3 regions of the Sphingomonas sp. Ell38C01 genome follow, and region 3 is predicted to be linked to each of the others. Evidence: predicted binding sites of a transcription regulator. Region 3 holds the regulator's gene; each other region holds the start of a gene.
The links. Region 3 encodes LexA, which represses DNA repair genes until DNA is damaged. Its sites were predicted from a motif close to GTTCCNCNCTTGTTCT; they were not measured.
Positions count from the first base shown of each region.

Region 1 (6,908 bases), 2.4 Mb from region 3:
GCCCTGACCACCCGTTCCCGCAGGTCCATCGAATACGGCTTTGACATGCTGGCTGGCCTCCTTCGCCAGCCGGCACATTGAATCAGATCGCCAGCCCCATGGGAATCCTCAGCGATTCAGATCTACGTCATCACGCTCTATAGGTCCGCTTGCGATATTCTCGACGATCCAGCACCGTAGCGATGAGGGAGCCAGGATCGATGAGCAACGGGGCCTTCTACGCGCGTGTCGGCAATGATCGGATCACGTCTCGTCAACGCGACGAACTGACCGGATCGTGCGGGGCGTCGCCGCCGATGGCGCGCTGAACCGAACCGAGGTCGAGTTTCTGCAGAAGTGGCTCGCAGCCAATGTCGCCATCACCGATCAACCGATAATCCGGATCCTCTACGATCGAATCATCGGCGTTCTGGCAGACGGTATCGCGAACGCCGAGGAGTGTCGGGATCTGCTTGATACGCTCAACAGTTTCTCGAATCGTGATTTTGAACTCGGGGAAGTCCTCAAGGCTACGACGCTTCCGCTATGTGACCCGGAACCAGCCCTCGTGTTCGGCGGCAAGACTTACTGCTTTACCGGGACATTCAATTACGGCCAACGCAAGCATTGCGAGGCCGTCGTGCAAGAGCGCGGTGGCCTGTGCGGCCCGCTGACCCGCCGCACCGACGTGCTGGTCATCAGCTTCTATGCGACGGAATCATGGAAACACTCGTCGTTCGGCAACAAGATCCTGAAGGCGTCCGAGATGCGCGCCGCCGGCGTGCCGGTTTCCATCGTCTCCGAAGCGCACTGGGCACGCCACCTGTAGGATGGCGGAGCGCGCCAAGGCTCACGCCGCCGCCTTCACCCCGCGCTTCAACAACGGCGCCAGATACTTGCCCGTGAAGCTCCGCTTCTCCTTCGCGACCGTCTCGGGCGTCCCCTCGGCGACGATCTCGCCCCCCTTCACCCCGCCCTCCGGCCCCAGGTCGAGCACCCAGTCCGCGGTCTTGATGACGTCGAGATTGTGTTCGATGACCACCACCGTGTTGCCCTGCTCGACCAGCGCGTGGAGCACTTCGAGCAGCTTGCGCACGTCCTCGAAATGCAGCCCCGTCGTCGGTTCGTCGAGGATATACAGCGTGTTGCCTGTCGCGCGCCGCGACAGCTCCTTCGCCAGCTTCACGCGCTGCGCCTCGCCGCCCGACAGCGTCGTCGCCTGCTGCCCGACCTTGACGTAGCCCAGCCCCACCTCCACGAGCATCGCCATCTTGTCGCGGATCGGCGGCACCGCCTTGAAGAACTCGGCGGCGTCCTCGACGGTCATGTCGAGCACGTCGGCGATCGAGTGCCCCTTGAACTTCACCTCCAGCGTCTCGCGGTTGTAGCGCGCGCCGTGGCACACGTCGCACGTGACGTAGACGTCGGGCAGGAAGTGCATCTCGATCTTGAGCACGCCGTCGCCCTGGCATGCCTCGCACCGTCCGCCCTTGACGTTGAAGCTGAACCGCCCGGGCTTGTACCCGCGTGCCGCGCTTTCCGGCAGTCCGGCGAACCAGTCGCGGATCTGCGTGAAGCTGCCGGTATAGGTCGCCGGGTTCGATCGCGGGGTGCGGCCGATCGGCGACTGGTCGATGTCGATCACCTTGTCGAGATACTGCAGCCCGGTGATCCTGTCGTGCCTGCCCGCCAGGATCCGCGCGCCGTTCAGCTCGCGCGCGGCAGCGGCATAGAGCGTGTCGATCGTGAAGCTCGACTTGCCCGATCCCGACACCCCGGTGATGCAGGTGAAGGTGCCCAGCGGAATGCTCGCGGTGACGCCCGTCAGGTTGTTCGCGGTTGCGTTGTGCACCGTCAGCTTCTTGCCGTTGCCCTTGCGCCGCTCCTCGGGCAGCGGCACCGCGCGCGTGCCGTTGAGATAGTCCGCGGTGATGCTTGTCTTCGATTTCAGCAGCTGCTTGAGCGTCCCCTGCGCGACGATCTCGCCGCCATGCACCCCCGCGCCTGGCCCCATGTCGATGACATAGTCCGCGGTGCGGATCGCATCCTCGTCATGCTCGACGACCAGCACGGTGTTGCCTAGGTCGCGCAGTCGCCGCAGCGTCTTGAGCAGCATGTCGTTGTCGCGCTGGTGCAGCCCGATCGACGGCTCGTCGAGCACGTAGAGCACCCCCGACAGCCCGGATCCGATCTGCGACGCCAGCCGGATCCGCTGGCTCTCGCCCCCCGACAGCGTCCCGCTCGTCCGGTCGAGGTTGAGGTAATCGAGCCCGACATTGTTGAGGAACCCCAGCCGCTCGACGATCTCCTTCAGGATCCGCTCCGCGATCGCATTCTGCTGGTCGCCCAGATGCGCGGGCAGGTCCGTGAAGAACGCCAGCGCGTCGACCACCGACAGGTGCGTCGCATAGCTGATGTCCTGCATCGCCACCTTCACCGCCAGCGCCTCGGGCTTCAGCCGCGCGCCGCCGCACACCTCGCACGCCTGCGCGGACTGGTATTTCGACAGCTCCTCGCGCATCCACGCGCTCTCGGTCGACAGCATCCGGCGGTTGAGGTTGCCGATCACGCCCTCGAACGGCTTCTTGACGTCGTACGCCTTCTTCCCGTCGATGAAGGTCAGCGTCACCGGCTTGCCCTTCGTCCCGTACAGGATCGTGTCGCGCACCGCCTCGGGCAGTTCGCCCCACGCCGTGTCGAGCGAGAAGTCGAACGCCTTCGCCAGCGAGCCCAGCACCTGCATGTAATAGGGCGAGGGCGGGTTGGACTTCGCCCAAGGCACCACCGCGCCCTTCTTGAGGCTCAGCGCATGGTTGGGGACGACCAAGTCCTCGTCGAAGATCAGCTTCTCACCCAGGCCGTCGCACGCCGGGCACGCACCCTGCGGCGCGTTGAACGAGAACAACCGCGGTTCGATCTCGCTGATCGTGAACCCGCTGACCGGGCAGGCGAACTTCTCGCTGAACACGATCCGCCCGTCGGGCGCGTGATCGCCCAGGATCGCGCTCTTGGGCGTCGCGGGCTCGACCGGGTCGGCGGGGTCGACATAGGCCAGGCCCTCCGCCAGCTTCAGCGCGGTCTCGAAGCTCTCCGCCAGCCGCGTCGCGATGTCGCCGCGTACCACCAGCCGGTCGACCACCACCTCGATGTCGTGCTTGAACTTCTTGTCGAGCGCGGGCGCCTCGTCGATCTCGTGGACGGTGCCGTCGATGCGGACGCGGGTGAAGCCCGCCTTCTGCCACTCCGCCATCTCCTTCCGGTACTCGCCCTTGCGCCCGCGCACGACGGGCGCGAGCAGGTACAGCCGCGTCCCTTCCGGCAGCGCGAGCACCCGGTCGACCATCTGGCTGACGGTCTGCGCCGCGATCGGCTCGCCGGTCGCCGGGCTGTACGGCACCCCGACGCGCGCCCACAGCAGCCGCATGTAATCATAGATCTCGGTCACGGTCGCTACCGTCGAGCGCGGATTGCGCGACGTCGTCTTCTGCTCGATCGAGATCGCCGGGCTCAGCCCCTCGATATGATCGACATCGGGCTTCTGCATCAGCTCGAGGAACTGCCGCGCATAGGCGCTCAGGCTCTCGACATAGCGCCGCTGCCCCTCGGCATAGATCGTGTCGAACGCGAGGCTCGACTTGCCCGACCCCGACAGCCCGGTGATGACCGTCAGCGTATCCCGGGGAATGTCGACGGACACATCCTTGAGATTATGCTCGCGCGCGCCGCGGACGGAGATCTTGGTCAGCATGGGGTGGGTTCTACTTCTGTTCCGGGCAATGGGCTAGAGTGCAAAATAGGGACACCAAGTCTCATGCGCCATATGTCCGCGGTACGCAGGATCGACAGCATCATACGATGTCGGTGCGCCGGCTTCCTTGATCGGCGCCGACTATACGATGCTGGTCGGCGGCGCGGGCGACGACAGCTATCACATCAACGGTTCGCGGGATCAGGGGGTCGAAAACCCGGTTGACGGGATCGATACGGTCTACAGCCGCAGCGGCTACATGCTGCGGGCCAGGCTCGAACACCTCTTCCTGACCGGTACGAGCACGCTGAACGGCATCGGCGATGCGTCCGACAACAGGCTGCCCGGCAATGCGACCGGGCGGCTCTGCTACGACCGCGGCGGCACCGGTGCGGGCGCACAGGCCCTCTTCGCCCAAATCGCCGCGGGCGCGATGCCGACCGCCACCAGCTTCACCCCGATCGCCCCGTCGCAGAGCCGGCGGCGGCCCGACGATGCGTCGGAACCGGACAGGACGCGGTGCGCGAGGAGATTGACTCCCCGCGCCATCCCCGGTCTCCTCCACGCTCGCACCGTTTCCGCCCAACGCGGGCCGGGCATCTCGACGGAGGATCTCGATGCCGCTCGCCCGCCACGACGCGATCGTCGGCGACATCTACGACACGCTGGTCGACGCCGACGATCCCGATGCGATGATCGCGCGGCTGGGGGATCATCTCGGCACGCCCACCGCCTCGCTGATCGCGCTCGGCGAGACGCCCTCGGTCGTCGCGTTGCGCGGCTATTCCGCGCTGGCGGAGCCGATCTACCGTGAGCATTTCCACCACGTCGATCCGTGGCTGGACGCGGGCCGGCGGGCCACGCCGTTCGTCGCGGTCGATCTCGATCGGCTGGTTCCCCGCGCGACGCTGGTCGAGACCGCCTTCTACCGCGACTATCTGCGCACGGTCACCGACGCCGTCCATTGCACCGGCCTGATGATAGACGCGGCGGATACACGGTATTCGATGACGTTCCTGCGCGCGGCCGGACGATCCGTCGATACCGAGGGGAACGTCGCCCGGCTCACCCGGCTGGTCCCGCACCTGCACCGCGCGCTCGCGACGCGGTCGCGCATCGCGGCGCAACGCGCGCGGATCGATACGCTGGAATCGCTGTTCGACGGCGACGATGCCTGCAACGTCGTCGTGGATGCCGCGCTACGGGTCCTGTGGTCGAGCGCAGCCGCGCCTGCCGGCCTGCCGGTGATCGTCCGCGCGGATGCCGCGGGCCAGGTCCGGCTGGCGGCTGTCGATCCTGCACACCAGCCCGCCTTCCGCAAGGCGATCGCGAGCGCGACCACGACGGTGCATGCCACAAGCACGACACTGGCGATGGGTGACGCACTGGTCTTCGTCGATCCGCTCGGTGGACTGGACGGCGGCGTACGGCGCTGCGTCGTGCGCACCTCGTCGGCGGCGGCCCGGCAGCGACGCGCGGTCGGGCGCGCACGCGCGCTTCATGCGTTGACCCAGGCCGAATGCGCCCTGCTCGAAACCTTGATCGCAGGCGGTTCGGTCGAGGATCACGCCACGGCCACGGGCACGTCGATCGCGACCGCGCGCAGCCATGTGAAGAACATCTTCGCCAAGACCGGGGTGAATCGCCAGGGCCAGCTGATCGCACAACTCCATCGGCTGGCGGATTGACCCCTTCGTCCCTTGCCGCACACGCGACGTGTATTATATTCGCGATACACGTTCGCGGGAGGCACGCATGGCCAAGGACAAGACGAAGAAGCGGATCCCCAAGACGATCGCGGGGGTGAAGCTGCCCAAGGACCTGCGCCGCGCCGGCAACACGATCCTGGCCAAGGCGGCGACCGCCGAGGGACAGGCGATGATCGCAGGCGGTCTGTCGATCGCCGCCGCTGCGATCGCGGCGGCGGCGCAGCGCCCGCGTCCGTCGCACGGGCCCGCCCCGACCACGGGCGAACCGCCCGCGCCCGCCCCCGGTACGCCCCCGCCCGTGGGCATCCCGGACCCGCAAGCGCTGGCCGATGCGGTCGGCAACGCGGTGGACGGCGTCATCGCGCGGTTCCTGTCCCGTCCACGCTAGAGGCCCACCGCGATCGCCCCGGACCGATACGGAACGGGGCCATCGCGCCCCCTTGCTCCATTCCGGTCGGGCCCTAAAGGGTTCGAATGTGGTCGTATCGTCCGGACAGGCTTGGGCAATGACGTCGCGAATCGATCGGGCGACCATCGGCTCGCCAGGCGCTTCGCTCGTCCTGGTCCTGGCGGCTGCGAACCTCGCCGGGTTCGCGATGCGGTTCCTTCTGCCGGGGATCGCGCCGGTGCTGAAGCAGGCCGGCACGTTCGACAACGCGACGCTCGGGCTGCTGCTGGGGCCCGCACTCGCGGTTCCGTTCGGCCTCGGGTCGTTCGCGTTCGGGCTGGCGTCGGATCGGGGGGCCCGACATGGCCGCATCCTCGTCGCCGGCGGTTTCGCGCTGGTGGTCGCGGCCACGGTGACGATGGCCATTTCGCCTTCGGTCGCGGCGCAGCTCGCCTCGCGCGTCCTGCTCGGCGTGGGACAGGCCGCGTTCCTCGCACCCGCCGTCTCGCTGCTGATGTCGGGTACGCAGGCGCGGGACCGCGCGGCGGCGCTCGCCGGCTTCACCATGGCGTCGAGCTTCGGTCGCGGGGCGGCACTCGTCTTGGCCGGCGCGATCCTGTCGATCGCGACGATGATCGCAGGGTCGACTGCGGATACGTGGCGATGGCCCGCGCTGGCGCTGCTGGTGCCGCAGACGATGATCGCGATCGCGCTGCTTCGCATTCTGCCGGCGGCCAGGCCCGGTGCGATGGACCGGGCCGCCGGGCCCCCGGCGCGGCGCTGGCCCGCCTTCGCCGCGATGTTCGCGGTCGGCGCCGCCGCGGTCGGCGCCACGCAGGCGACCGCGACCTGGTATCCGCTGTTCCTCGCCGAGCGACATGCACTCTCCCCCGCCCAGGCCGCCACGCTGGCGGGTGTGATCGCGATGGTCGGCGCGCCGGCGGCGCAGGCGCTGGGCGGCTGGCTGGCGACGCGCGATCCGCGGATCGCGCGTGCGCCGTTGCCCGCCGCGGCGGTGGCGCTCGTTATCGCACTCGCACCGCTATGGGTGATGGCGACCGGTGCGACGTCCGCGCTGTCCGCG
Region 1 is NZ_JBUYVA010000001.1:116,035-122,942, forward strand. It holds one part of gene ACV7NO_RS00595 (IS630 family transposase) at 1-47, opposite strand, end outside; gene ACV7NO_RS00600 (BRCT domain-containing protein) at 278-808, shown strand; gene uvrA (excinuclease ABC subunit UvrA) at 830-3,727, opposite strand; gene ACV7NO_RS00610 (hypothetical protein) at 4,097-4,276, opposite strand; gene ACV7NO_RS00615 (helix-turn-helix transcriptional regulator) at 4,345-5,415, shown strand; gene ACV7NO_RS00620 (hypothetical protein) at 5,483-5,824, shown strand; gene ACV7NO_RS00625 (MFS transporter) at 5,943-6,908, shown strand, end outside.
Region 1: a site for LexA is predicted at 3,735-3,750, ahead of uvrA (excinuclease ABC subunit UvrA). Genes of this name have one in related genera too.

Region 2 (6,908 bases), 540 kb from region 3:
TATTCGCGATCGAACCGCTCCTGCGCGGTGCGGAAGCGCGCATCGGCGGCGGAGGTCTGCGCGGCGGCGGGCGCGGCGGCGAGCGCGAGCGGAGCGATCGCGGCGAGCGTGGCGGCGGCGAGGATACGGGTGAACATGGGGGACGGGCCTTTCGACTGACCCGGCCTGTGCCGGGCACGCGAGTCGATACGGTTTCGTAGGCGTATCGTTCCTGAACGGGATTTGGTGTGGACGGCTATCAGTCTCTGGTTGGAAGCGGGCACAGGGTTTAACGTCGCGTCCATGAATGAGATTCATAGCAAGGTCATTGCCAACGCTGCGAGCGCCGAGTTGGCGGCGCTCGGTTTTCGTCGGAAGGGCCGGTCTCGCCTGTGGTTTGCTGATCGCGGCTCGTGGCTCAACGTGGTGGAGTTTACGCCAAGTAGATGGTCGAAGAGCGTATCCCTGATGAATGCCGCTCACTGGCTCTGGACTGGTGCTGGTTTCATGAGCTTCAACGAAGCCGTTTCCTCCAATTGTCATGTGGAGTTCGAAACCGAAGATCAGTTTAGACAGGCAACAATTGACGTCGCAAAGACCGCTCGCGCCAACGCCTTGGCGATAGAGGAGCGTTTCTCATCTTTTCGCGCCATCGCTGAATTTTCTGCGGCACGTGCGCGAAATAGCCCAGATCGGATGGGGCCGAGTTGGTGGGGTTATGAAGCTGGCATTGCCTCAGCGCTGATCGGCAGGCTCGAAGAGGCGAGTGACTTCTTGCATGGCTTAACCGATGAACGGGTCATTGCACACGCCGCACCCCTGTTGCCGCTTATATCTGATCCTGACGCCTTCAAGAACAAGTTGAACGATATCGTTGCGCAGGAGCGTAGAAGGCTGAAACTGAAGCCTCTGCAAACATCACCATTTTAACATCCGTACGCTCGCATGCGGCCATCTATCACCCCACCGTAACGAAAGAATCCATCACCCGCTTGCGCCCCGCGCTCTCGAAATCGATTTCCAGCTTGTTGCCCTCGATCTCAGCGATCTCGCCATAGCCGAACTTCTGGTGAAAGACGCGCAGGCCCACCTTCATGTCGTCGCGGCCCTTGTTGCCGAGGCTGATCGCGCTGGCCCGCGATTCCACCACGCGGGACTGCGCGGTGGTGAAGGTCGAGGCGCCGCCCGCCGCGCGCTGCCAGCCGGGGCCGCGGCCGGTGCCGCGGGCGACGTCGGCGAACGGATCGGCGCGGTCGGTCCAGTTGGCGCGCCACAGCGACTCGCCGCCTGACATCGTCGTCTCGCTCTCGATATGTTCGGCGGGCAATTCGCCGACGAAGCGCGAGGGGAGGCTCGACGTCCACTGGCCGTAGATGCGGCGGTTGGCCGCGTGGAGGATCGTCGCCCGCCTGCGCGCGCGGGTGATCGCGACATAGGCGAGGCGGCGCTCCTCCTCCAGTGAACGCGTGCCGCCCTCGTCGATCGCGCGCTGCGAGGGGAACAGCCCTTCCTCCCAGCCGACGAGGAAGACGGTATCGTATTCGAGCCCCTTGGCGGCGTGGATCGTCATGATCGTCACCTGCGGATCCTGCCGCCCGCCCTCCTTGTCCATGACGAGGCTCACATGCTCGAGGAACGCGCCGAGCGTCTCGTATTCCTCCATCGCGCGGACGAGTTCGGAGAGATTCTCGAGCCGTCCCGCGGCCTCGACCGACTTCTCGGCCTGAAGCATCGCGGTATAGCCGCTCTCGTCGAGCATCTGCCGCGCGAGTTCGGGGTGAGGCAGCGTGCTCGCCATGTCGCGCCATCGCGCGATGTCGCCGACGAGGTTGCCGAGCGCCCGCCTGGCCTGCGGGGTCAGCTCGTCGGTGTCGAGGATGCGCGCGGCGGCGGTGGTGAGCGAGGAGCGGGTGGCGCGCGCGAGCTGGTGGATCTTCGCCACCGCCTTGTCGCCCAGCCCGCGCTTGGGGGTGTTGACGATGCGTTCGAAGGCGAGGTCGTCCGCGGGTTGGTTGACGACGCGCAGATAGGCGAGCGCGTCGCGGATCTCGGCGCGCTCATAGAAGCGGAAACCGCCGACGATGCGATAGGGCATGCCGATCGCAATGAACCGGTCCTCGAACTCGCGCGTCTGGTGCTGTGCGCGCACGAGGATCGCGACATCGTCGAGCGCAGTGCCGCCGCGGCGCGCGGCTTCGATCTCGTCGCCGACGCGGCGCGCTTCCTCGGGGCCGTCCCACACGCCGATGACGCGGACCTTCTCGCCGACGTCCAACTCGGTCCACAGCTGCTTGCCGAGCCGCCCGCCATTGTGCGCGATCACCCCGCCCGCCGCGCCGAGGATATGCGGGGTGGAACGGTAATTCTGTTCGAGCCGGATCACCTTGGCGCCGGGGAAGTCCTTCTCGAACTTCAGGATGTTCTCCACCTGCGCGCCGCGCCACGAATAGATCGACTGGTCGTCGTCGCCGACGCAGCACAGGTTGCGGCGCTCCTGCGCGAGGAGGCGGAGCCAGAGATACTGGACGCTGTTGGTGTCCTGATACTCGTCGACCATGATGTACTTGAAGCGCGTCTGGTAGGTTTCCAGCACGTCGCGGTGCATCTTCAGGATCGTCAGGACGTGGAGCAGCAGGTCGCCGAAGTCGCACGCGTTCACCGCGATCAGCCGCGCCTGGTAGCGCTCGTACAGCTCGCCGCCGCGACCGTTGGCGTAGCGCTCGCTCTCGCCCGCATCGACGTCGCGCGGGGTGAGGCCCTTGTTCTTCCACTCGTCGATCAGCCCGGCGAGCGACCGCGCGGGGAAGCGCTTCTCGTCGATGTCGGCGGCAAGGATCAGCTGTTTCAGCAGCCGCAACTGGTCGTCGGTGTCGAGGATCGTGAAGTTCGATTGCAAGCCGACCAGCTCGGCATGCCGCCGCAGCATCTTCGCGCCGATCGCGTGGAAGGTGCCGAGCCACGGCATCCCCTCGACCGCGTCACCGACAAGCCGGCCGACGCGCTCGCGCATCTCGCGCGCGGCCTTGTTGGTGAAGGTGACCGACAGGATCTCCGACGGCCAGGCCTTGCGCGTGAACAGCAGGTGCGCGAGCCGCGCGGTGAGCGCCGCGGTCTTGCCCGTGCCCGCGCCCGCGAGGACGAGGACGGGGCCGTCGGTGGTCGTCACCGCCTCGTGCTGCGGCGGGTTGAGCCCGCGCAGATAGGGCGGGTCGGCGAGCGGGCTGTTCTGGCGGGCAATATCGGTCACCGACGAACAGGTAGGGAACGCGGACGACCGGGGCAAGTTCGATGCCGCGTCATCGATTCGTCGCGAAGCTGTCCCGCGGGCGCAATCTGGCGCGGCTAGCGCCCGACTCGTCGGCACCAGCCGGCACGCGGCAGCCGGCCCGGCAGAGGCAGGGCGTCGCGCCGGCCGATCCGCCGGGCCAATCCAGCCAGGAGTCCTTGTCGATGTTTTCCATCCGTAACGCCGCGATCGCGGCGATCGCCTTCGCATGCCCGTTCGCTGTCCCCGCCGAAGCGGAAACCCGCGAGCCGGTGACCGCGCGCGTCACCTATGCCGGGCTCGATCTGGCGAGCGCCGAGGGGCGGCGCGTGCTCGACGCGCGGCTACGCCTTGCGGTGTCGCGTGCGTGCGCGACGCACGGGACGCAACTGATCGAGCGTCGCGATTCGGAGCGTTGTCGTCGCGAGATGCACGCCGATGCCGCGACCAAGCTCGCCGCGGTCGCCGCGGTCGCCGCACCACAGCGCCTCGCGAGCCTCGGTGTCGCGATGCGCTGACACATCGTTTCGTATCATGGGCGGGGCGGGGCCGATCGCGGCCTTGCCCCGCTTGCGTTCGGGCACGAATCGTGGGAGCCTCTTTGGAACAAAAAAGCAACGGGAGGGTGTCATGATCGTGACCGGGCGGTGCCATTGCGGCGCGATCAGTTATGAGGCGACGGGCGAGCCACAGCATCACGCATTGTGTCATTGCCGCGACTGCCGCGTCTGGTCCGGCGCGCCGATGGTCGGATGGATCGCGTTTCGCGACGTCGACGTAATCGTCACCGGGCAGCCCTCGGTCTACGCCTCGTCGGACAGCGGGCGACGGTCGTTTTGCGGTGTTTGCGGGACCGGGCTGTTCTATCGCAATGCCGAGACCTTGCCGGGCATCGTCGATATCCATTCGGGCACGCTCGACGATTATGACGCGATGCCGCCCGGCGCGCACATCATGGTGAAGGACGAGGCCGCATGGACGGGCGCTCTCTCGTCGCTGCCCCGGTTCGCGACCTATCCGGGTATGGACGCGTGACCGATCCCATCGCACGCTGGCACGCCTATATGCACGCGCCGAGCGCGGCGGCGCTGGCGGACCTGCTCGACGACGACGTCGTGTTCCAGAGCCCCGCGGTACATACGCCGCAGCGGGGCAAGGCGATCACGATGACATACCTGACCGCGGCGGCGCAGGTGCTCGGCAATCCGACGTTCCGTTACGTCGACGAGTGGCGCGGTCAGGCCTCCGCGGTCCTCGAGTTCGAATGCGAGCTGGACGGCATCCATTGCAACGGCGTCGACATCATCGCCTGGAACCCCGCCGGGCGAATCACGCGTTTCAAGGTGATGATCCGGCCGATGAAGGCGCTCAACACCGTGGTGCCGATGATGGCGGCGGCGCTCGGCGGGATCGTGCCGAAGCCGTAACGTCATCAAACTGTCACCCTGGAAGCGGATGAGCGCTTTCATCATGGCAACCACCATTTCGCCCGGCGACGAGTCGCCGGCCTCGCTCGCTCGCGGTCCGCGGCTCGATCATCCGCATCATCCCGCCGCGCGCTGGGTTTTCCTCGGCGTCGTGCTCGGCGGGCTGGCCTATGCCGGGTTCAGCATCGCGGCGGACACCAGCCAGGTCGGGGAGCGGCTGGCGCTGGGGGCGTTCCTGTTTCTCGGGCTCGCGCTCGTCATCGCGCTGGGGTTCGAGTTCGTGAACGGGTTCCACGACACCGCCAACGCGGTCGCGACCGTGATCTATACGCATGCGATGCCCGCGCAGGTCGCGGTGGTGTGGTCCGGCGTGTTCAACTTCCTCGGCGTGATGGCGTCGAGCGGCGCGGTGGCCTATTCGATCGTCACGCTGCTGCCGGTCGATCTCGTCCTCCACGTCGGGTCGAGCGCGGGCTATGCGATGATCTTCGCGCTGCTGCTGGCGGCGGTGATCTGGAATCTGGCGACCTGGTTCGTCGGGCTGCCCAATTCGTCGAGCCATACGCTGATCGGATCGGTGCTCGGCGTGGGCTTCGCGAACCAGCTGATGAGCAGTGGCGCGGGCGGCACCTCGGGGGTCGACTGGGCGCAGGTGAGCAAGGTGCTGACCGGGCTGTGGATGGCGCCGCTGATCGGGTTCGGTGCGGCGCTGCTGCTGATGTTCGTGCTCAAGGCGGTGGCGCGCAACCCCAGGCTGTTTCGCGCGCCGGAGGGCGACGCGCCGCCGCCGCGCGGCATCCGCGCGCTGCTGGTCTTCACCTGCACCGCGGTGTCGTTCAGCCACGGATCGAACGACGGGCAGAAGGGCATGGGCCTCATCATGCTGATCCTGATCGGCTGCGCGCCGACCGCCTACGCACTCAACCGTACGCTGCCCGCGAGCGAGACGCCCGCCTTCGTCGCCAGTGCGGACGCCGCGGCGCAGGTGTTCGCGCGCAAGACGTCGGTCGTGGTGCCCGTGGCGCAGGCGCGCACCGTGCTGACGCGCGCGCTGGAACAGCGGCACGCGGACACGCCGCAGGCCTATGGTGCGATCGCCACGCTGTCGGGCGGGCTGGCGCGGCAGGTCGCAGGCTATGGCTCGCTGGGTGCGGTGCCCGCGGCGGCGACCCCCAACATCCGCAACGACATGTACCTCGTCCTCGACGCGTCGCGCGCCGCGACCGCGAAGCCCGGCGGGCGGTTCTCGGAAGCCGAGGTGACGACGCTCAAGGACTATCAGTCGCGGCTGGAGCGGGGCACGCGGTTCATTCCGCTCTGGGTCAAGGTCGCGGTCGCGATCGCGCTGGGGCTGGGGACGATGATCGGCTGGCGGCGGATCGTCGTCACCGTCGGCGAGCGGATCGGCAAGCAGCACATGACCTATGGCATGGGCGCCACCGCGGAACTGGTCGCGGCGGGGACGATCCTGGCGGCGGACCGGTTCGGGTTGCCGGTATCGACGACGCACATCCTGTCCTCGGGCGTCGCCGGCGCCTCGGTCGCGAGCGGGATGGGGCTGCAGGCGCGGACGGTGGTCCAGCTCGCGGCGGCGTGGCTGCTGACGCTGCCGGTCGCGATGGCGCTGTCGGGCGGGCTGTACTGGCTGTTGCTGAGCGCGACGCGGGCGGCGGGGATCTGACGAACGGTCCGCTACTGCCATGCAGACGATCGATTTCAGCGCCGTCTCGCTGGCGCCACTGCCGTAGGTCTCGCGGGCGCACCAGTATGTCGCCCACGACATGCCGCGGTTCTGGCCGACGAAAATCCGTACGGTCGTCGCAACGTCGAAGTCCCTGATCCGGGCCTCGGGTGGCCAATGGACACACCCCGTTCGCAATGATAGCATCGGCGCGGTCGTGACCTTGGGGAAGGTCATCGAAGTTCCGGGGGGAATGTGTGCCGTATCGCAAGGCCTGGCTGTTCCTTCTCGCGCTGATAGCTGCGACGATCTTTGCCTTCTGGCGCAGTTACTTCGGCCGGCTATTTGCTGCTTCGGCCGGTTTTCATATCCACGGCGTCACGGCGGGCGTGTGGATGCTGCTGCTGCTTGCGCAAAGCTGGACGCCACACCGCGCGCAGATCGCCGTGCATCGAACCCTGGGCAAGGCGACGTTCGTCGCGTTGCCCCTTTTCGCCGTCGGGTCGATGGGTGTGATCCACTCCATGGCCGCCGGGACGGTCGGCGGCGATCCCTT
Region 2 is NZ_JBUYVA010000001.1:1,953,427-1,960,334, forward strand. It holds gene ACV7NO_RS09270 (glycine zipper 2TM domain-containing protein) at 1-137, opposite strand, end outside; gene ACV7NO_RS09275 (hypothetical protein) at 283-909, shown strand; gene ACV7NO_RS09280 (ATP-dependent helicase) at 938-3,226, opposite strand; gene ACV7NO_RS09285 (UrcA family protein) at 3,430-3,762, shown strand; gene ACV7NO_RS09290 (GFA family protein) at 3,875-4,279, shown strand; gene ACV7NO_RS09295 (nuclear transport factor 2 family protein) at 4,276-4,671, shown strand; gene ACV7NO_RS09300 (inorganic phosphate transporter) at 4,715-6,352, shown strand; gene ACV7NO_RS09305 (hypothetical protein) at 6,610-6,908, shown strand, end outside.
Region 2: a site for LexA is predicted at 3,230-3,245, ahead of ACV7NO_RS09280 (ATP-dependent helicase). Genes of this name have one in related genera too.

Region 3 (6,908 bases):
CAACAACCGCGACCTGCGCGATTTCTCGGTCGATTTCCAGCGGACCTACGATCTCGTCGGCAAGGCCCCCGAAGGCTGCACCTTCGTGGCAGAGAGCGGGCTCAACACCCGCACCGATCTCGACGCGATGGCGGCGCACGGCATCCGCTGCTTCCTCGTCGGCGAGGCGCTGATGCGCCAGGCTGACGTCGAGGCGGCGACGCGCGCGCTCGTCGGATGACGCGCCTCACGCATCTCGACGCGGCCGGCGCCGCGCACATGGTCGACGTCGCGAACAAGTCCGTCACCGCGCGTGAGGCCACCGCGACCGGTCGGATCGTCATGTCCCCCGAGGCAGCGCGCGCGATCCGCGACGGCGCGGTGGCGAAGGGCGACGTCCTCGCGGTCGCGCGCGTCGCCGGAATCATGGCGGCCAAGCGCACCGCGGACATCATCCCGCTGTGCCATCCCCTGCCGCTCACCCGCGTCGCGATCGACCTGGCACTCGCCGACGATGGCATCACCGCGACCGCGACCGTCGCGACCGACGGGAAGACCGGCGTCGAGATGGAAGCGCTCACCGCCACCACCGCCGCACTGCTGACGATCTACGACATGGCGAAAGCGCTCGACAATCGCATGACGATCGAGGGCATCCGCGTCGTCGCCAAGCGCGGCGGCCGGTCGGGCGACTGGCAGGCGTGAGCACGCCGCTGCTTCCCGTGGACGAAGCGCAGCGCCGGCTCATTGGCTCGGCCCACGCGGTCGACGTCGAACACGTCGCCCCGATCGACGCGATCGGGCGCTGGGCCGCCGGGCCGGTCCGCGCGACGCGGACCCAGCCCGCCGCCGACCTGTCCGCAATGGACGGCTATGCGATCCGCTTCGCTGACATGCCGGGGCCATGGCACGTCGTGGGCGAAAGCGCCGCCGGTCGACCGTTCGCCGGCATCGCAGCGGCTGGCGAGGCCGTCCGCATCTTCACCGGGGCCGCGATGCCTGCGGGCACCGACACGGTGATGATCCAGGAGGAAGTCGAGCGCGACGCCGACCACGTCGCACTGGTCGGCGAAGGGCCGCTCGCGCACGGCCGCAACACCCGCCGCCGCGGACTGGACTTCCTCGCGGAAGATACCCTCGTCGAGGCCGGGCAGCGCCTCACCCCCGCCCGCCTCGCACTGGTCGCCACCGGCGGGGCGACGGCGATCGCGGTGCATCGCAGGGTCCGCGTCGCGATCGTCGCGACCGGGGACGAACTCGTCGACCCGTCCATCGCCGCAAGCGGCGTCCAGCTTCCCGAATCGAACCGGTTGCTGCTCCGCGCGCTGCTCGCCGACCTGCCGGTCGAGATCGTCGATCTCGGCATTCTGCCCGATCGGCTCGACACTCTCACCCGCGCCTTCGTCGAGGTCGATGCCGATCTGCTCGTCACCACCGGCGGCGCGTCGGTCGGCGATCACGATCTCGTCCGTCCTGCGCTCGAGGCGGCGGGCGGCGTCATCGATTTCTGGCGGATCGCGCTGCGGCCCGGCAAGCCGATGCTCGCGGGGCGGCGCGGGGCGATGCAGGTCCTGGGGCTGCCCGGCAATCCGGTGTCGGCCTTCGTGACGGCGCTGCTGTTCGTGAAGCCCGTCGTCGCCGCACTCGCCGGTGCGCGCGAAGCGCTGCCCCGCCCGCGTCTGGTGTCGCTCGGCGAAGACCTGCCCGCGAATGGCCCGCGCACCGACTACATGCGCGCGCAGCTACGGGACGGCAAAGTGTTCGTCGCGGCGATCCAAGACAGTTCGATGCTCGCCACGCTCGCCCGTGCGAACTGCCTCGTCATCCGCGCGCCGCACGCCCCTGCGGCGATGGCGGGCGAATCGGCGGAAATCCTCGACATCGCTTGACGACAACCATTGTGTTCCGTAAAGGTTCGCCGTCTGTTCGCCAGCGGAGGACCGCGATGCTTACCAAGAAACAGCATGAGCTGATCTGCTTCATCAACGACTCGCTGACCGAAAGCGGCGTTTCGCCCTCGTTCGAGGAGATGAAGGACGCGCTCGACCTCAAGTCAAAATCCGGGGTCCATCGCCTTATCAGCGCGCTCGAGGAGCGCGGCTTCCTCCGCCGCCTGCCCAATCGCGCGCGGGCGCTCGAAGTGCTCAAGATGCCCGAGCGCGTCGAGGCGAAAAAGCCCGAGGCGAAGCGGGGCGGCAACGTGAAGCCCGCCCCCGAACCCGCCAACGACGTGATCGAGATCCCGCTCCACGGCCGCATCGCGGCGGGTGTCCCGATCGAGGCGTTCGAGGGATCGTCGATGCTCGCGGTGCCCGCGGCGCTGCTCGGGTCTGGCGAGCATTATGCGCTGGAAGTGTCGGGCGATTCGATGGTCGAGGCGGGAATTCTCGACGGTGACTACGCGCTGATCCGGCGGCAGGAGGTTGCACGCGACGGCGAGATCGTGGTCGCGCTGATTGAAGACAGCGAGGCGACGCTCAAATATTTCCGTCGCGAGGGTGCGATGGTCCGGCTCGATCCCGCGAACCGCGCCTATGATCCGCAGCGCTATGCCCCCGCGCAGGTCCGCGTCCAGGGTAAGCTTTCGGGAATCCTGCGCCGCTACGATTGAGCGCCTGTGCCCAAGGGTGATCGTCGCCGGGCACGCGCGTCGTCGCGATGTGCCCGGTCGCGAATGTCGTGGCGATCCCGCCCGTCCGGGCCAGCACCGGGCGATCGAGCCTCAGCCAGCGCGGCTTGCAAGCATAGGGCAGCCGGCGTTCGCTGACGACGACATCCGCGCTCGCGCACGCCGCGATCAGCTCCGCGGCCGGGACGAGATAGAGGCTGCGGGTCGCGAGGATGCGCCAGCGCCGTCCGGCCACCGTTCGAGTCGCGAGGCACAGGTCGCGGCTGCACCGCGCGTTCCCCTGCTCCGACAGTAACAGCGGTTCGCCGTCGACCCCGCCGTTCACCGCGAGAACGTCGCGCATATAGTCGCCCGCCCGGTCGCGGAGCAGCGCCACCGATCCTCCCGCGGTCCGCACTGCGACATGACGCCCGTCGCCGGTCACGAGCAGGTCGGGCGCGGGGGTCGCCAGCACCCAGACCGCGCCGATCGCGACCGGCACCGCGCCCAGCCGCCGCCAGCGTGTCCGCCACAGCGCGATCCACAGTCCGCCCGCCAGCATCGCCGCGAACGCGCCCGCCGGCATCGCGGGCAGCGCGGTCACCGATCCCGGCGCCGCGGCGACGCTCCGAGCGATCCACAGCAGCAGCGACAGCGCCTTGCCCGCCATCCACCACAGCGGTGCGCCCAGTCCGCCGATATCCAGCAGCAACGCGATCGCCTCCAGCGGCATCACGACGAAGGTCGTCAGCGGGATCGCGACGATATTGGCGAGCGCGCCATAGACCCCCGCCTTGTGGAAATGAAACACCGCGATCGGCATCAGCGCCAGCTCGACGACCACCCCGGTCACTAGCAGCGACGCGAGCCCCCGGGCTGCGCGTTCCAGCCACCCCGCCCCGTCCGCCGCGAACCACGCCCGCACCCGCGGATGCTCGTGCAGCGCCACGATCGCGGTCACCGCGGCGAAGGACAGCTGGAAGCTCGCCCCCATCACGCTCTCCGGCCAAGCCACGATCACCACCAGCGCGCCGACTGCGACCAGCCGCAGCGTCACCGCCTCGCGCCCCGCCGCCAGTGCGGCGAGCACCATCAGCGCTGCGACGCACGACCGGATCGTCGGGACTTCGCTCCCGGTCAGCAGCGTATAGCCGATCGCTGCGCCCGCGCCCGCACCCGCCGCGACCAGCGGCAGCCGCCAGTGCAGTGCCAGCCACGGGCTCAACGCCAGCAACCGCAACGCCAGCAGCATCGTCATCCCGACAACTGCGGTGATGTGCAGCCCGCTGACCGACAACAGGTGCGCGAGCCCCGCGCGGCGCATCGCCTCGGCATCGGCCTCCGCGATCGCACCCACGTCGCCGGTCGCCAGCGCGGACGCGACCCCGCCCTCGCTGCCGGGCAGTCTCGCATGGATATGCCGCGACAGGCGCTGGCGAACCCCGGGCTGCGACGCCTGACCCGCGATCATCTCGACCGGCGCATGTGCGCGCCCGGTCGCGCCGATCGAGTCGAACCACGCCGCGCGCGAATAGTCGTACGCCCCCGGCACTGCGGCACCGGGCGGCGGCATCAGTCGCGCGCCCAGCCGCAGCGTCATCCCCGGCGCAAGCCCCTCCGGCGCATCGGCCTCCGCGATGTTGACGCGCAGGTGCGGCGGCAGCGCCACCGTGTCGCGCGCCTCCTCCGCGATCACCCGCACCGGCGCAAGCCGCACCCGCACCAATTCGCGCGCCGGCAGCAGGTCGACCCGCTCCACCTTCGCTTCGAACCGCACGATTGCCGGCCGACCCAGGACGGGCCCGGCCAACCGCTCGGCCCGCCACCAGATCGACGCCATCCCGCACGCGACCAGCACCGCCGCGACCGCGACCGCGCGCCCGGCCCGTCCACCACGCCCGATCGCGAGCGCCAGCGCCGCGATCGCAGTCGCCGCCAACATCGCCGCGATCCACTGGTTCCGCACCGGCAACACGAACCACGCCGCGACGCCGGCCCCCAGCATCACCGGCACCCACAGCAGCAGATGGTCCCGCTCAGCCTCCAGCCAGCACTCCAGCGCGTCGCGCACGCGCCGGGCTCCCGCGATTTGAAGCGGCCGGGTGCGCATGCTAGGGGCGTCGGCGGCTGAACCGGCCATCAGATTTTCCAGACTGTCCTCAACTTTGGGAGCATGTGCGCTTGAGCGCAACCACCGATACCGCGACCGTTGCGGGCGAGAGCATCGTCACGCGTTTCGCGCCCTCGCCCACCGGGTTCCTCCACATCGGCGGCGCGCGGACGGCGCTGTTCAACCTGCTGTTCGCACGGGCGCATGGCGGCAAGTTCCTGCTGCGGATCGAGGATACCGATCGCGCGCGCTCCACCCAGCCCGCGATCGACGCGATCCTGTCGTCGATGCGCTGGCTCGGACTCGATTGGGACGGCGAGGAGGTCTATCAGTTCGAACGCGCCGCGCGGCATGCGGAGGTGGCGCACCAGATGGTCGCCGCCGGCCATGCCTATCGCTGCTGGCTGACCCCGGCCGAGATCGACGCGATGCGCGCCGAGGCACAGGCGGCGAAGACGCCGCTCCGCATCCGCTCGCCCTGGCGCGACCGCACCGACGGCCTCGCCGACCAGCCGTTCGTGGTGCGCCTCAAGGCCCCGACCGAGGGCGCAACGACGATCGACGACAAGGTGCAGGGCAGCGTCACCGTCCAGAACGGCGAGCTCGACGACCTCGTCCTGCTCCGCTCGGATGGTACGCCCACCTACATGCTCGCGGTGGTGGTCGATGACCACGACATGGGCGTCACCCACGTCATCCGCGGCGACGACCATCTCAACAATGCGTTCCGCCAGCTGCCGATCTACCGCGCCAATGCGTGGCCCGAGCCGGTCTACGCGCATATCCCGATGATTCACGGTTCGGACGGCGGCAAGCTCTCGAAGCGCCACGGCGCGGTCGGGGTGGAGACCTATCGCGACGAGCTCGGCATCCTGCCCGAGGCGCTCGACAATTATCTCCTCCGCCTCGGCTGGGGGCATGGCGACGACGAGATCATCAGCCGCGAGCAGGCGATAGAATGGTTCGATCTCGCGCATGTCGGCAAGAGCCCGTCGCGGTTCGATTTGAAGAAGCTCGAGAACCTCAACGGTCATTATATTCGCGAGGCGAGCGACGCCCGGCTTGCCGATCTGGTCGCCGAACGTCTCGAATTCGCTCATGACGATACCCGCCGCGACCTGCTGGTCCGCGCGATGCCGTCGCTCAAGCCGCGCGCCGCGAACCTGAACGAACTGGCGGATGGCAGCGCATTCCTGTTCGCCAACCGCCCGCTCGCGATCGACGACGCCGCGGCACCGCTTCTCGCGGGCGAGGCGCCCGCGCTGCTGGCGCAGCTGCACGCCGCTCTTGACGCAGTGCACAACTGGGATACGGAGACGCTCGAAGACGCGGTACGCCGCGTGGCCGAGACGGCGGGTGTCAAGCTCGGCCAGGTCGCGCAGCCGCTCCGCGTCGCACTCACCGGACGCAAGACGTCGCCCGGAATCTTCGACGTCCTCGACCTGCTCGGGCGCGACGAGAGCCTGGCACGGATTGCGGACCACACCGCCTGACCGAGAGGACTGAGACCATGACCGACACCGCAAAATTCGCGATCGCGGGCAAGGAATTCGAATATCCGGTCATGTCCGGCAGCGTCGGCCCCGACGTGGTCGACATCCGCAAGCTGTATGCGCAGACCGACGCGTTCACCTACGATCCCGGCTTCACCTCGACCGCGTCGTGCCAGTCGAACCTGACCTATATCGACGGCGACAAGGGCGTGCTGCTCCACCGCGGCTATCCGATCGGGCAGCTGGCCGAACAGTCGAGCTTCATGGAGGTCGCCTACCTGCTGCTCAACGGCGAGCTGCCGGGCAAGGACGATCTCGACGCCTTCACCGGCACGATCACGCGCCACACGATGCTCCACGAGCAGCTGGCGCAGTTCTTCCGCGGGTTCCGGCGCGATGCGCATCCGATGGCGATCATGTGCGGCGTCGTCGGCGCGCTCAGCGCCTTCTATCACGACTCGACCGACATTCACGATCCGACGCAGCGGATGATCGCGTCGCATCGGCTGATCGCCAAGATGCCGACGATCGCGGCGATGGCGTACAAGTATAGCGTCGGCCAGCCGTTCGTCTATCCGGACAACTCGCTGAGCTACACCGGCAATTTCCTGCGCATGACGTTCGGCGTCCCCGCCGAGCCCTATGTCGTGAACCCCGTCGTCGAGAAGGCGATGGACCGGATCTTCATCCTCCACGCCGATCACGAACAGAACGCGTC
Region 3 is NZ_JBUYVA010000001.1:2,489,276-2,496,183, forward strand. It holds gene trpC (indole-3-glycerol phosphate synthase TrpC) at 1-220, shown strand, start outside; gene moaC (cyclic pyranopterin monophosphate synthase MoaC) at 217-684, shown strand; gene ACV7NO_RS11700 (molybdopterin molybdotransferase MoeA) at 681-1,868, shown strand; gene lexA (transcriptional repressor LexA) at 1,925-2,590, shown strand; partial or broken gene ACV7NO_RS11710 (ComEC/Rec2 family competence protein) at 2,601-4,697, opposite strand; gene gltX (glutamate--tRNA ligase) at 4,769-6,190, shown strand; gene ACV7NO_RS11720 (citrate synthase) at 6,208-6,908, shown strand, end outside.